3 regions of the Streptomyces sp. NPDC017676 genome follow, and region 2 is predicted to be linked to each of the others. Evidence: riboswitches for the same ligand, from Rfam matches in the RefSeq annotation. Region 2 holds a riboswitch; each other region holds the start of a gene.
The links. A riboswitch is a leader RNA that binds a small molecule or an ion and turns the genes downstream of it on or off. The one in region 2 is predicted to bind cobalamin.

Region 1 (5,416 bases), on a different contig from region 2:
GTTCTTCCTTGCGGACGGTGTCGACGACGTCGAACGCGAAGCTCATGTGCATGGTCTCGTCGCGGAAGACCCAGTTGGTGCCGGTGGCGAGACCGTGCAGCAGGCCGCGGCTGCGGAACCAGTAGACGTAGGCGAAGGCGCCGTAGAAGAAGAGTCCTTCGATGCAGGCGGCGAAGCAGATGAGGTTGAGCAGGAAGCGGCGGCGGTCCGCTTGGGTCTCCAGGCGGTCGATCTTCTCGACCTCGTTGATCCACTTGAAGCAGAACTCGGCCTTCTCGCGGATGGAGGGGATGTTCTCCACGGCGGCGAAGGCGGCGGCGCGGTCGTCGGGGTCGGGGAGGTAGGTGTCCAGGAGGGTCAGGTAGAACTGGACGTGGACGGCCTCCTCGAACAGCTGCCGCGACAGGTAGAGCCGCGCCTCCGGCGAGTTGATGTGCTTGTACAGCGTCAGCACCAGGTTGTTCGCGACGATCGAGTCGCCCGTCGCGAAGAACGCCACCAGCCGGCCGATGAGGTGCTGTTCTTCGGGCGTCAGCTTCGCGAGGTCGGCGACGTCCGAGTGGAGGTCCACCTCCTCCACGGTCCAGGTGTTCTTGATGGCGTCCCGGTAACGCTCGTAGAAGTCGGGGTAGCGCATCGGGCGGAGCGTCAGTTCGAAGCCCGGGTCGAGCAGGTTCTGGTTTCGGGTGGTCATTACTGGCAGGCCTCGCAGGACTCGGGGTTTTCCAGGGAGCAGGCGATCGCGTCGGGGTCGGCGGCCTGCTGCACGGGGATGGGCTTGGCGGCCTGCGCCTGGCCCTGGGCGGCGCGGGCGATGCGCGTCGCCGGGCGGGAGCGCAGGTAGTACGTCGTCTTCAGGCCGGACTTCCAGGCGTAGGCGTACATCGAGGAGAGCTTGCCGATCGTCGGCGTCTCCATGAAGAGGTTGAGGGACTGCGCCTGGTCGAGGAAGGGGGTGCGGGCTGCGGCCATGTCGATCAGGCCGCGCTGGGGGATCTCCCAGGCCGTGCGGTACAGGGCGCGGACGTCCTCGGGGATCCAGGGGAAGTCCTGGATGGAGCCGTTGGAGTCGCGCAGGGCTTCGCGGGTGCGGGCGTCCCAGACACCGAGGTTCTTCAGGTCCTGCACGAGGTAGGAGTTGACCTGGAGGAACTCACCCGAGAGCGTCTCGCGCTTGAACAGGTTGGAGACCTGCGGCTCGATGCACTCGTACACCCCAGCGATCGACGCGATCGTGGCCGTCGGCGCGATCGCGAGGAGCAGCGCGTTGCGCATGCCCGTCTGTGCGATCCGCTCGCGGAGAGCGTTCCAGCGCTCGGGCCAGGACAGCTCGACGTCGTAGTGGTCGGGGTGGAGGACGCCCCGGGCGGTGCGGGTCTTCTCCCAGGCGGGCAGGGGGCCGTTGCGCTCGGCGAGGTCGGCGGAGGTCTCGTAGGCGGCGAGCATGATCCGCTCGGCGATCCGCGTGGAGAGGGCCTTGGCCTCGGGGGAGTCGAAGGGCAGGCGCAGTGCGAAGAAGACGTCCTGCAGGCCCATCGCGCCCAGGCCGACCGGGCGCCACTTGGCGTTGGAGCGGCCCGCCTGCTCGGTGGGGTAGAAGTTGATGTCGACCACGCGGTCCAGGAAGGTGACGGCCGTGCGGACGGTCTCGTCCAGCCGTTCCCAGTCGATGTCACCGGTCGCCGCATCCACGAAGGCGCCGAGGTTGACCGAGCCCAGGTTGCAGACGGCGGTCTCGCCGTCGTTGGTGACTTCGAGGATTTCGGTGCAGAGGTTGGAGGAGTGGATGACGTTGCCGGGTTCGGCGGTCTGGTTGGCGGTGCGGTTGGCGGCGTCCTTGAAGGTCATCCAGCCGTTGCCGGTCTGGGCGAGGGTGCGCATCATGCGGCCGTACAGGTCGCGGGCCGCGATGGTCTTCTTCGCCAGGCCCGCCGCCTCGGCCCTGCGGTAGGCGGTGTCGAACTCCTCGCCCCACAGGTCGACCAGCTCGGGGACGTCGGCGGGGGAGAACAGCGACCACTGTTCGTCGGCGTTGACCCGGCGCATGAACTCGTCCGGGATCCAGTGCGCGAGGTTGAGGTTGTGGGTGCGGCGGGCGTCCTCACCGGTGTTGTCCCGCAGCTCCAGGAACTCCTCGATGTCGGAGTGCCAGGTCTCCAGGTAGACCGCTGCCGCGCCCTTGCGCCGGCCGCCCTGGTTCACCGCGGCCACGGAGGCGTCCAGGGTCTTCAGGAACGGCACGATCCCGTTGGAGTGCCCGTTCGTGCCCCGGATCAGCGAACCGCGCGAGCGGATGCGGGAGTAGGACAGGCCGATGCCGCCGGCGTGCTTCGACAGCCGGGCGACCTGGTGATAGCGGTCGTAGATGGAGTCCAGCTCGTCCAGGGGCGAGTCGAGCAGGTAGCAGGACGACATCTGTGGGTGCCGCGTACCGGAGTTGAAGAGGGTGGGGGAGGACGGCAGGTAGTCCAGGCGGCTCATCAGCCCGTACAGGGCCGCGACTTCGTCCACGGAGCGGGGCGTGTCGTCCTCCGCCAGTCCGCTCGCCACGCGCAGCAGGAAGTCCTGGGGCGTCTCCACGACCTTGCGGGTGACCGGGTGGCGCAGCAGGTAGCGGCTGTGCAGGGTGCGCAGGCCGAAGTAGCCGAACCGGTCGTCGGCCGTGCGGTCGACCAGCGCGTCGAGGCGCTCGGCGTGCAGTCGCACGAACTCGGCGGTGCGGTCGGCGATCAGGCCCTCGCGGTGGCCGACCGCGACGGACCCGGTGAAGGACGTCACGCCCTGCGAGGCGGCCTCGTCCCGGATGGCCAGGGTCAGCAGCCGGGCGGCCAGCCTGGAGTAGGCGGGGTCCTCGGAGATGAGCCCGGCGGCAGCCTCCGTGGCCAGCTCCCGCAGCTCCGCCTCGTCGGCCCGAGCGGACCGGCCGCGCAGCGCGGCGGCGGCGACCCGCCCCGGGTCGGCGTCAGGCAGGTCGGCGGTCAGCTCGGTCAGGGTCCGCAGCAGCGCGGCACCGGGACCGTCGGTCTCCAGCTCGCTGACTGAAGCCGGGTCGGCTGGCGCGATGGTCACGTGGGGCTCTCCCTCGCTCGGCACGGGGCCTGGCGGAAGGCAGGGGCAGCCACGAGCGCGCACGGCGTCGCGTCCACCGGCCCACTCCACGAGGCCCGGACGTCAGAACCACCCGGGCCTGGGCGGCCGGGTGCACCGCCGGCAGGTCTTCGGACTCGACACCGCGTGCGGGGGCACGCGAGTACACCGTTGCGGGACAGTTCCGGATTCGCACCGGATTCCCCTGCGACGACAGCGAGACAGAGCATACATCTAGTGCCGGGCTGCCATGGCACCCCCAGATGTAGTGTCGACCCGGCCTCAGAGGGTCAACTCGTACGCGAGGAGTGCGATGTCGTCCCGGCCCGGGAGGGGATGCCGGTCCCGCTCGGGGGCGCGGACGAAACCGAGGCGGGCGTGGATGCGGTGGGCGGTGTGCGTGGTCCGCCGGGTGGGGAGGACCACGCGCACCCGGCCCGCGGTGGCCCGCGCGCTCGACGCGGGCCCGCACCAGCGGCCTCGCCGGCACCTGGCCCCGGGCCGCCGGGGTGACCGCGAGCAGCCGGATCTCTGCCTCTCCCGGGCCCGCGATGTCGGTCATGGGGCCACCGGCGCGGACGAAGGTGCCCCACCAGGAGGACGCCGTCACGAACGGCCGCGAGGACCTCCGCGGCGCCGGCCCACCGAGTCCGCCCGGGGGACACGGCGAGGATCCCTCGGAATCCGACGGGGCGCCTGCCGGGTTGCGGGGCGGAATGCCCATGTTTTCATGGAAGTAGGTGCTTCGTGGGGTCCTCCGTGCCGAAAGCTGGTCTCGGAAGGAGAACGCACCATGACGCGCATCGTCCGTCACCCACCAGGCAAGGAGCGGCCACGCAACGCGCCGATGGCGACGCTGTACGCGAGACGGGCGTGGCGCCGGGTCAGACGATTCCTCCTGGCCTACTGGCACCATCTGACCATCAGGTCGGAGGCCCGCCTCGACACCACCCGCCCCCGGAACTGGCGCAGATGGGCCTCGTACACCAACGTGAACCGGGTTGTCTGGGCCCTTGCCGCGCTCACCGTCCTCGCGTGGGTCGGCGAGGGCGTGTACATCCTGATCTCGCACCACACGACGGGGTTCGAGTCGTGGCGGAAGAACAACCAGGGCTTCGACGCCCTTCTCCGCTTCGTCGGTCCGGTCCTCTCCGCTTCGATCGCCGCCGCCCTCTTCCTGTTCTTCTGGTACTGGTGGACCAAGCGGCGCTACCTCGCGAAGGCGCGCAAGCACCCTCGCAGACTGGTGCCCACCGCCGGCCCCGACATCGCCGAGATCGTGGGCCGCGAGGAGATCGTCCGGGTCCTCGCCCAACGGCTGCGGCAGCGTGACACCCGCAGGCCGTATCTGCTCGTCGGCGGTGTGGGCACGGGCAAGACGGCCGTTCTGGTGCGGCTCACCGAACTGCTCGCCCGGCAGCACGCCGTTCCCGTGCCGATCCGGCTGCGGGACGCCACCGGCGCCGATCTCAACTTCGAGCGCATGGCCAGGGAACGGTTCGCCGAGGAAGCGCCCCGCGGCATCCTGGCACGCACCAAGAACGACCGGGTCTGGCAGCAACTGCTCGCCGACGACAAGGTGGTCGTCATCGCCGACGGCCTGGAGGAGGCGGTCCTCGACGAGCGCCTCCAGGAGGACAGGGACAACATCATCCGCCGGGCCATCGAGCGCGCCCACGAGGACAAACTGCCGCTGGTCATCGCGTCCCGGCCGCACAGTCCGCTGGAGAGCACCCCCGCCGCGATCGTGGAGCTGGAACCGCTCAGCGAGGAGGAGGCGCTGTACTTCGTCGAGGCCCGGATCCCGGAGACGGACGAGCGCCGCGTGGACTGGATCGTGGAGACCGCGGAGGTCACGGAGTCGCCCATCTATCTGCAGATCGCCCGCGAACTGCACCACCACGGAGACCTGGAACGCGACCGTCCGCGCATCGACAAGGACCGGCTGGACACCCGTAGCTGGGACCGCAGCACGCTGCGGCTGTGGCTGCTGGAGACATGGGATCTCGCCGTGCGGGAGGGCCGACTGCGCGGGGAGGTCGAGCTGGACCCGCCGGAGCGCCGCGACACGCTGGAGGTGGTCTCCGCACTCGCCTGCGCAGGACTGCTCCAGGACAAGCTGGAGGTCGGCTTCGCCGAGCTGCTGGACGACGACGTACACCCCGGTCCGGCACGGCGGACTCGGGCCCGGGCGGAGCACCTGTGGGCCAAGAGACCCCGTTTCGACCAGTACGACAAGCGGGGAAACGCCTTCACGGAGTGGCACCGGGAGCGGATCTGGGACACGCTCTGCGCCCATCTGAGCCAGGAACAGAGAGAGCGTCTGACC
Region 2 (5,416 bases):
GCACCCACAGCTCCTCCGCCCCGGTCGCCTTCTTCACCAGCCGCTCGATCCGGGCGAGTTCACCCGGTTCCAGGCCGGGCATGGCGCGCAGGCCGGGCCAGGTCTCGGAGGTGTACGGATATCCCTCGACCCAGTCGTCCTTGGCCAGGCACCGCTGCCGTACGGCGTCGACGTCCGGCAGGACGTCGTCCAGCACCCAGTAGTCGCGGCCCTTGGTGGGCTTGCGGTAGGGCAGGACGGGCAGTGCGGCGGGGGGCCGGGGCGGTGACGGTGGGGGCATGCGGCGAATCTAGGGGCGGCCCCGGTCTGCCTTCTCCCGAGGAGTGGTCAACCTTGGGCCGGGGAGCGGTCAACCTTCCGCCATCCGCACCCGGAAGATTCTTTACTCGCGAGGGCTGAGACGAACCGCCCCCGTGTCCGTACTGCTGTGCGTCCGAACCATGGGCGGGACCCACAGGCAGGAGGAACGGTGCGCTTTTCGCGGAACGCGACGGGAACTCTCTTCGTGGGCGGTGCGATGGCCCTGACCCTCGCGGCCCTCGCCTACCCGGGCATGCTCGGGCTGAGCACCGTCTCCAGCTCACAGTCGCGGATCATCGCGCAGACACAGTGGGGGCCGCTGACCGAGGCCGACCGGGACTTCGTGGTCAAGGTGCGGGCGGCCGGCCTGTGGGAGTACCCGCTCGGGCAGATCGGGCTCCAGAAGGGCTCCAGCAAGGGGGTCAAGACGGCCAGCGAGCACCTGATCGACGGGCACGCCGCGCTGGACGCCTCCTGCCGCAAGATCGGCCCGATGCTGAACATCACGCTGCCCAACGTGGCGAGTCCGCAACAGGTCGGCTTCGTCAACCAGTTGAAGGGCGAGAGCGGCAAGCAGTTCGACACCGACTTCGCCAACATCCTGCGGATGACGCACGGCTCCATCTTCAACACGATCGCGAAGATCCGCTCCACCACCAAGAACTCGCTGGTGCGGGCCCTCGCCGACCAGGCCAACGACACCGTTCTGGACCACATCACGGTGATGGAGAAGACCGGTCTGGTCGACTTCGACCAGACCATCTTCAACCAGACCACCCCGCCGAAGCTGCCCTCCTCCGACCTGACGCCCCCGGCCCCGCCGGCGGGCCAGCCGGAGGTGGTGCTCACCCCGCCGCCGACCGCCACGTCCACCCCGCTGGACCTCGGCGGCCTCGGCGGCGGCGCGGGCGGCGGCGGCGCGGGCGGTCCCGGCACGGGCGGCGGCCTCACCCCCAGCCCCGCTCCGTCGGCCGGCTAGGTCCTGTCGTCAAACTCCCGTCGTCCGCCCGGAGGGCGGGCCGTGCGGCGTCAGGTGCGTGCTCTCGCCGTGCCGGCCACAGGCCCTCGTACCGGGCGTACTCGGGTCTGGGGCCGGTGCGGCGAGAGTGCGTGCATGGCGTCGCGCGGCAGACGGGAGTTCGACGACAGGGCCTAGGCCAGCCACACCGTGGTGTCCGGCGGCAGGACCCTGCCCTCCGGCAGCGGGGCGCTGCTCAGCAGGACCTCGCCCGGCGGCAGCGGTACCGGCTCGGTGCCGAGGTTGGTGACGTTCCGCCAGGTCTCGGTGCGGCCGAAGTCCAGGACGTCCGCGGGCGCGTCCGGCGTCCAGGTCAGCGTCTCGCCCTGGAGGAGCTTGCGGCGCAGCCGCAGGGCCGAGCGGTACAGCTCCAGCGTGGAGCCCTCGGTGCCGGCCTGCGCCTCCACGGCGTAGGCCGCGAACGTCGCCGGCTGCGGCAGCCAGCCGGGCCCGGGCCCGAAGCCGTACGACGGTCCGGTCGTCGTCCACGGCAGCGGCACCCGGCAGCCGTCGCGGCCCTTGCGGACATGGCCGGTCTGCTCCCAGATCGGGTCCTGGAGCACCTCGGTGGGCAGGTCGGCGACCTCGGGCAGGCCGAGTTCCTCCCCCTGGTAGAGGTACGCCGAACCGGGCAGCGCCAGCATCAGCAGGGTCGCCGCCCGGGCCCGGCGCAGTCCGGCCGCCGTGTCGATCGCGGGCGCGGTGCCGCCGGACAGCAGCCAGGCGGCCGGGTCCGTGCCGGCCGGCAGCACGAGCCGGGAGGCGTGGCGTACGACGTCGTGGTTGGACAGCACCCAGGTCGCGGAGGCCCCGGCGGCCCGGGCCGTGACCAGCGAGGCGGCGATGACGTCCCGCAGCTCCTCGGCGTCCCAGCGCGCCTCCAGGTACTCGAAGTTGAAGGCCTGGCCGAGTTCGTCCGGGCGGGCGTACAGGGCGCGGCGGGCGCCGGGCACCCAGGCCTCGGCGACGGCGGTGCGCGGCGGGCTGTAGGCGTCGAAGATCTTGCGCCAGTCGCGGTAGATCTCGTGGACCTCGTCCCGGTCCCAGTACGGGTGACTGCCCGGCGGCACCAGCGGCAGGGCCTGCTCGCCGGTCGCGCCGATGCCGCCGATGTCCCGCAGCGGATCGGTGAGGTCCTTGGCCAGGCCGTGGGCGACGTCCACGCGGAAGCCGTCCACGCCCCGGTCGGACCAGAACCGCAGGGTGGTGCGGAAGTCGGCGCGGACCTCCTCGTCGTCCCAGTTGAGGTCGGGCTGTTCGGGGGCGAACAGGTGCAGGTACCACTCCCCGTCGGGCACCCGCCGCCAGGCGCTGCCGCCGAACACCGACTGCCAGTCGGTGGGCGGCAGTTCCCCGTGCGCACCGCGTCCCGGCCGGAAGACGTACCGTTCCCGGGCGGCGGAGCCGGGCCCGGCGCGCAGCGCCTCCTGGAACCAGCGGTGCAGGTGGGAGGTGTGGTTGGGGACGATGTCCACGACGACCTTGAGCCCGAGCCGGTGGGCCTCACCCACCAGGGCGTCGAAGTCGTCCAGGGTGCCGAGGCGCTCGTCGACCCCGCGCGGGTCGATGACGTCGTAGCCGCCGTCGGCGAGTTCGGAGGGGTAGAAGGGGCTCAGCCACAGGGCGTCCACGCCGAGGCCGGCGAGATGGCCCAGCCGCTCGGTGATGCCCCGCAGGTCGCCGAGACCGTCACCGTCGGCGTCGGCGAAGCTGCGCGGATAGACCTGGTAGACGACGGCCTGCCGCCACCAGTCGGGGTTCCTGGACGAGAGGTCCGGCGAGAGGTTGGCCATACGGGCTCCCAGGGACGGACGACAGTACGGAATCTGTATCTGTCCACATTGCCCGGAAAGGGAACCTTGCGCGGGCCGTTCAGCCCACGCAGTGCTCCAACAGCCCCCGGACGTCCGCGTCCACCACCCGGTACCGCACCACGCGCCCCTCCTTCTCCCCCGCCACGACCCCGGCCGCCCGCAGCAGCCGCAGGGCCTGGGAGACGGCGGGGTCGTTCATCCCCGTGGCGATGGCGAGGTCCGACACGGCGAGCGGCCCGGTCCGGTGCAGCGCGACCAGCAGCGCCAGCCGGTTGGCGTCGGCGAGCAGCGAGAAACGGTCGGCCCAGGTGCGCAGGCGCCCCGCCTCACCGATGGCGGCGATCGCCTCGCACACCCGGTGCCCGTCGATGGAACGACGGTCGGCTCGGTCGGCAGGCACGAGATGCATGGGGCCAGTCTGGCAGGCCCTCACTGTGATCTTCGATACCTGCGCAGATACGCAGCTATGCAGGAAACCGCGTACCCCTCTACGGTGGGCGGGCCGTGGTGTTCGGGAAGTCGATGGAAGGTCGACGCGGCCCTCGCCACTGTGATCGGGGAGTTCCCGTTCCGTCCGGCACCGCCGGGCCACTGGTCGCAGACCGGGAAGGCAGGAACGGCGGACGTACGACCCGTAAGCCAGGAGACCGGCCACGGCAGCTCACGAAGTGATCCACGAGGTGCTGGAGCGTGAACCCATGGCCGATGCCGTTTCTTTCCGCTGGCGACGCGAGGACACCGTCAAGACGGTGGGACTGCTGGCGGTGATCGTCGCCCTGCACGTCGTCGCGTTCGGGATCCTCTACGTCCTCGTCGCGCCCGAGCACTACAAGGTGGGGACCGATGTCTTCGGGGTCGGGCTGGGCATCACCGCCTACACGCTCGGCATGCGGCACGCCTTCGACGCCGACCACATCGCGGCGATCGACAACACCACCCGCAAGCTGATGGCCGACGGCAAGCGGCCGGTGTCGGTGGGGTTCTGGTTCGCGCTGGGCCACTCCAGCGTGGTGGTGCTGCTGGCGCTGCTGATCGCGGGCGGCACCTCGCTGGCCGGGAAGGTCATGAACGAGGGCTCCACCACCCACCAGGTGCTCGGCTTCCTCGGTACGACGGTCTCCGGCACGTTCCTGTACCTCATCGCCGCGCTGAACCTGGTCGCCCTGCTGGGCATCCTGAAGGTCTTCCGGGCGATGCGCGCCGGCGCGTTCGACGAGAAGGAGCTGGAAGCGCACCTGGACTCGCGGGGGTTCATGAACCGGGTCCTCGGCCGGCTGACGAAGTCCGTCTCCCGGCCGGGGCAGATGTACCCGCTCGGCTTCCTCTTCGGCCTGGGCTTCGACACGGCCACCGAGGTGACGCTGATGGTGATGGCGGGCTCGGGCGCGGCGGCGGGACTGCCCTGGTACGCGATCCTCTGCCTGCCCCTGCTCTTCGCCGCCGGGATGAGCCTGTTCGACACCCTCGACGGCACGTTCATGAACTTCGCCTACCAGTGGGCGTTCTCCAACCCGGTCCGCAAGGTCTTCTACAACCTCGCCATCACCGGCCTGTCCATCGCGGTCGCCTTCTTCATCGGCACCATCGAGCTGGTCGGCGTCCTGCACGAGAAGTTCGGCCTGCACGACGACGTCACCGGCTGGATCGCCGGCCTCGACCTGGACAACGTCGGCTACCTCATCGTCGGCCTGTTCGTGCTGGTGTGGGCGGCGGCGCTGGCGTACTGGAAGGTCGCCCGGGTGGAGGAGCGCTGGGCGGTCTCCCCGTCCGCCGCCGAGTAGCCCTAGCGCGCGACCGTCTCCAGGTACAGCTTCACGTACCGGTCGGCGTTCACCTCCAACGCCACGTCGATCAGGGCGCGTTCGTGGCCGCCCTCGTAGATCTCGGACTCGCCGAGGCGGGTGCGACGGTCGACGACGGTCTGGCCCCGGGTGGGGCCGGGGGCGAGGGAGACCTCGACCGGGAGCAGGCTGGTGGTGATGCCCTGCGGATCGGCGACCGCGCACACCGCGCCCGCGTCGCCGAGGCCGCCCGCCTCCTCCGCCTGAGGCGGCTCGCCCTGGTGGGCCGGCCGGTGGGCGAGCAGCTCACCGGCCAGCCGGGTGCCGGGCTCGCTGCTGGCGCGCAGCCGGTGGACCTCAGCGCTGTCCACGACGACCTGCTGGAAGACGTCCAGGCCGTACATCGTGATCGGCACCCCGGCGGTCAGCAGGACCGCCGCCGCCTCGGGGTCGTGCCAGACGTTGAACTCCGCGACGGGCGTGGCGTTCCCGGTCGCCACCGC
Region 3 (5,416 bases), on a different contig from region 2:
CGGCGCGCCCGACTCGATGAGCCGCCACAGCGCGTCCGTGTCCGCGTGCTGTTCGATCAGGTCGCCGAGCCGGTCGAGCTGCTCCTCGCGCAGCGCGGCGAAGGAGGTGTCCGGCGCGGGCACGAAGCGGCGGCCCGCGGCGGCGGCCACCTCGCGCAGGAAGGCCCGCCGGAAGCCGTCCGACTCCAGCGAGCCGTGCCAGTGGGTGCCCCAGGTCTGGCCCACCCGGCAGCCGTCGAGGAAGGGTTCGCCGCCCTCGACGGTGGCCACGCCGTGGTGGATCTCGTAGCCGTCGACCCGCTCGCCGAGGGCTTCGCCGCTGGGCCGGGTGAGGGTCTTCTCGCGGGCGAACCGCACCCGGACGGGCAGGACACCGAGCCCGTCGACATGACCGCGCCGGCTCTCGACGTCGTCCTCGATGTGCTCGCCGAGGATCTGGAAGCCGCCGCAGACGCCGAGGACGGGCCGTCCCTCGGCGGCCCGGCGGACGAGCGCGTCCGCCAGCCCCCGCTCCCGCAGCCACTCCAGCGCCCGTACGGTCCCGCGCGTGCCCGGGACGACCACGAGATCGGCGTCCGCGAGCTCCTCCGGCCGGTCCACGAACCGCACGACCACGCCCGGTTCGGCGGCCAGCGCGTCCACGTCGGTGAAGTTGGACATCAGCGGGACCGCGCACACGGCGACCCGCAGCACGTCCTCGCCGACCGGGGGCGTCACGGCGGACTCCCGGACCGTGCCCCGCAGGGACACCCTCAGCCCGTCCTCCTCGTCGATGCCGAGCCCGTGCCGGAAGGGCAGCACGCCGTACGTCCGCCGCCCGGTGAGGTCCCGGAGCATGTCCAGCCCCGGCTCCAGCAGGCCGACATCGCCCCGGAACTTGTTCACGAGGAACCCGGCGACCAGCTCCTGGTCCTCCGGTGAGAGCAGGGCGACGGTGCCGAAGAAGGAGGCGAACACGCCCCCGCGGTCGATGTCGCCGACGACGAGCACGGGCAGCCGCGCGTTCCGCGCGATCCCCATGTTGACGATGTCGGTCCGCCGCAGGTTGATCTCGGCCGGGCTCCCCGCCCCCTCACAGATCACCGCGTCATACGTGCCCCGCAACTGAGCGAGGCAGTCCAGCACCGTGCCCAGCAGGCGCTGCTGGCGCCCGCCGTGGTACCCGCGCGCGCTGAGCTCGCCCACCGGCTTGCCCAGCAGCACCACCTGGCTGCTCTGTTCGCCGCCGGGCTTGAGCAGCACCGGGTTCATCAGCGCGGTCGGCTCGACCCGGCAGGCCTGGGCCTGCATGGCCTGCGCCCGGCCGATCTCCGCGCCCTCGCGCGTGACGAACGAGTTCAGGGACATGTTCTGCGCCTTGAACGGCGCGACCTTCACGCCCTGGCGCACCAGCCAGCGGCAGATGCCGGCCGTCACGACGCTCTTGCCCGCGTCGGAGGTGGTGCCGGCGACGAGGAGACCACCGTTCACTTCCCACGTCCTTTCATCAGGGCGCGCGCGGCCAGCGTGGTGCCGAGCGCGAGCAGGCCGACGCGGCGCGAGAGCCGTACGGCCCGGTCGATGTCGGTGACGCGGACCGGCCGTCCGGTGGCGCCGTTCAGCACCGGGCGGTGTTCGACCCGGCCGCCGTAGGAGAGCGTGCCGCCCAGGCGCACGCCGAGGGCGCCCGCGAAGGAGGCCTCCACGGGCCCGGCGTTGGGGCTCGGATGCCTGTGTGCGTCCGCCCGCCAGGCGCGCACGGCGCCGCGCGGATCGGGTCCGGCCACGGCGGCGAGTACGGCGGTCAGCCGGGCCCCCGGCCAGCCGGCGATGTCGTCCAGGCGGGCGGAGGCCCAGCCGTAGCGCCGGTGGCGGGGCGACTTGTGACCCACCATCGCGTCCAGGGTGTTGACCGCCCGGAACCCGAGCAGCCCCGGGACCCCGGCCACGGCGCCCCAGACGAGCGCGCCGACCACGGCGTCGGAGGTGTTCTCGGCGACCGACTCGACCACGGCCCGGGCGATGCCGTCGGCGTCCAGCGCCTGCGGGTCCCGGCCGCACAGGTGCGGCAGCCGGTCCCGGGCGGCCTCGACGTCCGCGGCCTCAAGGGCACGCCCGATGGCGCGGGCCTCCCGGGCGAGCGAGGTGCCGCCGACGACGGCCCAGGTGGCGGCGGCGGTCAGCGCGGCGGAAGCGGTACGGCAGGGGCGTACGGCGCGTGCGGTCAGCGCGCCGAGGGCAACGGCTCCACCGGCGCACACGGCGGTGTGCAGGGCGCCCCAGCCACGGTGGTCGTGCCACAGGGCGCGTTCCACGGCCCAGGCCGCCCGGCCGAACACGGCGACCGGATGCCCGCGGCGCGGATCGCCGAGGAGCAGGTCACCGAGGACGCCGGCGGCGGCGCCGTACGCGTATGCGCGATCGGCACCCATCGGCTCAGCCGGCCGTGGGGACAGGAACGGTCCTGGTGCGGGTCCTCGATCGGCAGCCGAGCATGGCGATATGTGTCCTCACTCAGGGTGTCCGCGCCCTGGTTCGACGTGAAATCGGCGGTGAGAGTTCCTGGCTCCCGGGGTTCTTCCCCGGTGACAGTGGCGGGACCGCGCCGGATTCGCACCGGCTTCCTCTCTTGCCGCCGTACATGGCCTGGGCAGTCCACCACGCGCCCGGAACGGCCGTCAACTTGCCTTTGACCTGGGACGCCGGACTGTGCTGAGGCCCACATCGCCGGTCCGCCGGACGGAAGCCGGGAGTCGGCCGGTGGACATGCGTAGGCCCCGCCGGTTCCGCTGGAGCGGTGGACCGGCGGGGCCGATGTGGGGTTCCGGACCGTCAGGGCTTGACGACGATCAGGTAGATCCCGTACGCCACCGCCGCCGCGCAGGCCGCGAAGCACACGTACGCGCCGGTGACCGCCAGCGCCGCGGACCCGCCCTGCGCCGCCGCCTTCTCGCGGCGCGACAGGCCGTTGATGCCGAGGGTGAACAGGACCACCAGGCCCACCGTGAACGCGAGGCTGACGCCGAAGACGGAGCCGAGGGCCGCCCAGTCGATCTTCATGGGGATGCTTCCTTCAGTAACCGTGTGCGCGGGGTCAGACCGCGGCGGCCGGCGGGGCGGCCGGGGCGGCGGGGGAGGGTTCGGTGGCCGGGGCGGGGATGGTGGCCGTCAGGTCCTCGGTGACCAGGCCCGCCGGGGGCGGGGTCACGGCGGCGATGGCGGCGGTGACCACACCGGCCGGTTCGCCGGTCTCCTCGACCACGTTGGTGTGGTCGACGACCTCGCGGCGGGAGATCTTCCAGATGGCGGCGCTCGCGGCGACCAGGAAGACGGCGACGACGGCGGTGCCCCAGTCACCGAGGTCGGTGACGGACTCGGCGCCCGCGCCGACCAGCGCGGCGGCCGGGAGGGTCAGCGCCCAGGCGACGAACATGCGGGTCGCGGTGGACCAGCGGACGACGCCGCCCTTGCGGCCGAGGCCCGCGCCCATCACCGAGCCGGAGACGACGTGCGTGGTGGAGAGGGAGAAGCCGAGGTGGGAGGAGGCCAGGATGGCGGTCGCGGCGCTGGTCTGGGCGGCGAAGCCCTGGCGCGGCTCCAGGTCGGTCAGACCCGTGCCCATGGTGCGGATGATGCGCCAGCCGCCGATGTAGGTGCCGAGCGCGATGGCCATGCCCGCGGAGAGGATCACCCAGGTGGGAGGGTTGGAGCCGGGGGCGATGGAGCCGCCCGCGACGAGCGCGAGGGTGATGATGCCCATCGTCTTCTGGGCGTCGTTGGTGCCGTGCGCGAGGGAGACCAGGCCGGCGGAGGCGATCTGGCCGGCGCGGTAGCCCTTGCGGGTGGCCTCGCCGTCGGCGGTGCCGCCGACGCCGTAGGAGAACCGGGTGGCCAGCAGGGAGGCGAGGCCCGCGACGATCGGCGCGGCGACGGCCGGGAGCAGCACCTTGGTGACCAGGACGTCACCGTGGACGGCGCCGAAGCCGGCGGAGGCGACGGTGGCGCCGACCAGGCCGCCCATCAGGGCGTGCGAGGAACTGGAGGGCAGGCCCACCAGCCAGGTCAGCAGGTTCCAGAGGATCGCGCCGACCAGGGCGGCGAAGATGACCTCGGGACGGATGCCGGTCTCGTCGACGAGACCCTTGGAGATCGTGTTCGCGACCTCCACGGAGAGGAAGGCGCCCACAAGGTTGAGGACGGCGGACATGGCGACCGCGATCTTCGGCTTCAGGGCGCCTGTGGAGATGGTGGTGGCCATCGCGTTCGCGGTGTCGTGGAAACCGTTCGTGAAATCGAACGCGAGAGCGGTTACCACCACAATCGCGAGGATCAGCGAGAAGCTTTCCATTTACCCAGGCAATCGTTCGAGGTCATTGGCTGGACGAACGTAGGCAACCTGGGTGAACGGAAGATGAACTGAGGCGGGCGTGAGGGTGTCCGTAACGCGCGTGTGAGGTTCCGCTTCCTGTCGTCGGCCCAAGCGTGCCTTGGCTACCGGCCGCGCGCGAAGATCCGCAGCCGGCTCAGGGAGCCGTTGAAGAGATTCTGGTCACCCGGCAGCCTGCCCTTGGCGGCGTGCTGCCAGAACGTCCAGTACCGCCAGCCGCCCGGCAGCGCGCCCGGCCGTGAGGTGCCGTGGCGGGCGATCCACAGGGCGTGCGAGGAGGAGAAGGCGTGACTGTTCCCGGTGCACAGCTTCCACCACTGGGTGGTGGTGTAGATCACGGGACGGCGGCCGGTCCTCTTCTTGATCTCGTCGCTGAACGACCGGATCCAGCGGACCATCCGGGCCTTGCCGACCCCGTAGCACTTGTGCTTCGCGTCGTACGGGTTGTATTCGATGTCCAGCGCGGGCGGCAGCGTCCAGCCGTCCGCCCGCCAGTCGCCGCCGTGCCGCACGAAGTACGCGGCCTGCGCGGCGCCGGAGGACCGGTCCGGCCGGGCGAAGTGGTACGCGCCCCGGATCAGTCCCGCCTCGCGGGCGCCGGAGTACTGCCCGGAGAAGTAGGGGTTGCGGTAGCCCGTCGACTCGGTCGCCTTCACGTAGACGAACCGCGCGCCCTTCGCCCGGGCGGCGGCCCAGTCGACCCGGCGCTGGTGGGACGACACGTCATGGCCCCTGGGCGGGGTGCCGGTCAGGAGCGGCAGCGCCGTCAGCCCCGGCAGCAGCGGCAGCGCGCCCGGGGCCGGGGGCGCTGCCGTGTCCGGCCCGCCGGCCGGCCCCAGTGGTCCGGCGGACGCGGTCGTGGCGGTCGCGAGGGCGAGGACCGCCGTGGCCGCCGTGAGGACACCGGCGCGGCGGCGGACAAGGGTGCGTTCACGGGCCATGCGGCTCCCCCGGGGTGGACGTCCAGTCGGCAAGAGGGATCATTGAAGGCCCGCTGATCACCCCGTCTGTGACGTTTTATGGCGTTTCTGCGTGAGATCCGCCCGTTCG

Region 1: linked by a shared signal. The riboswitch ahead of ACH4LD_RS27255 (ribonucleoside-diphosphate reductase subunit alpha) and the one ahead of ACH4LD_RS20780 (HoxN/HupN/NixA family nickel/cobalt transporter) in region 2 are both predicted to bind cobalamin.
Region 3: linked by a shared signal. The riboswitch ahead of ACH4LD_RS18005 (cobalamin biosynthesis protein) and the one ahead of ACH4LD_RS20780 (HoxN/HupN/NixA family nickel/cobalt transporter) in region 2 are both predicted to bind cobalamin.

The regions. Positions count from the first base shown of each region.
Region 1 is NZ_JBIRJA010000013.1:68,872-74,287, forward strand. Features, by position in the region: gene ACH4LD_RS27250 (ribonucleotide-diphosphate reductase subunit beta) at 1-694, opposite strand, end outside; gene ACH4LD_RS27255 (ribonucleoside-diphosphate reductase subunit alpha) at 694-3,069, opposite strand; cobalamin riboswitch at 3,192-3,347, opposite strand; partial or broken gene ACH4LD_RS27260 (GNAT family N-acetyltransferase) at 3,370-3,728, opposite strand; gene ACH4LD_RS27265 (ATP-binding protein) at 3,881-5,416, shown strand, end outside.
Region 2 is NZ_JBIRJA010000009.1:71,314-76,729, forward strand. Features, by position in the region: gene ACH4LD_RS20760 (DUF6445 family protein) at 1-280, opposite strand, end outside; gene ACH4LD_RS20765 (DUF4142 domain-containing protein) at 506-1,279, shown strand; gene ACH4LD_RS20770 (glycoside hydrolase family 13 protein) at 1,453-3,111, opposite strand; gene ACH4LD_RS20775 (metalloregulator ArsR/SmtB family transcription factor) at 3,191-3,541, opposite strand; cobalamin riboswitch at 3,621-3,803, shown strand; gene ACH4LD_RS20780 (HoxN/HupN/NixA family nickel/cobalt transporter) at 3,831-4,913, shown strand; gene ACH4LD_RS20785 (nucleoside hydrolase) at 4,916-5,416, opposite strand, start outside.
Region 3 is NZ_JBIRJA010000007.1:380,002-385,417, forward strand. Features, by position in the region: gene ACH4LD_RS18000 (cobyric acid synthase) at 1-1,470, opposite strand, end outside; gene ACH4LD_RS18005 (cobalamin biosynthesis protein) at 1,467-2,411, opposite strand; cobalamin riboswitch at 2,515-2,655, opposite strand; gene ACH4LD_RS18010 (hypothetical protein) at 2,812-3,039, opposite strand; gene ACH4LD_RS18015 (inorganic phosphate transporter) at 3,074-4,327, opposite strand; gene ACH4LD_RS18020 (lysozyme) at 4,471-5,307, opposite strand.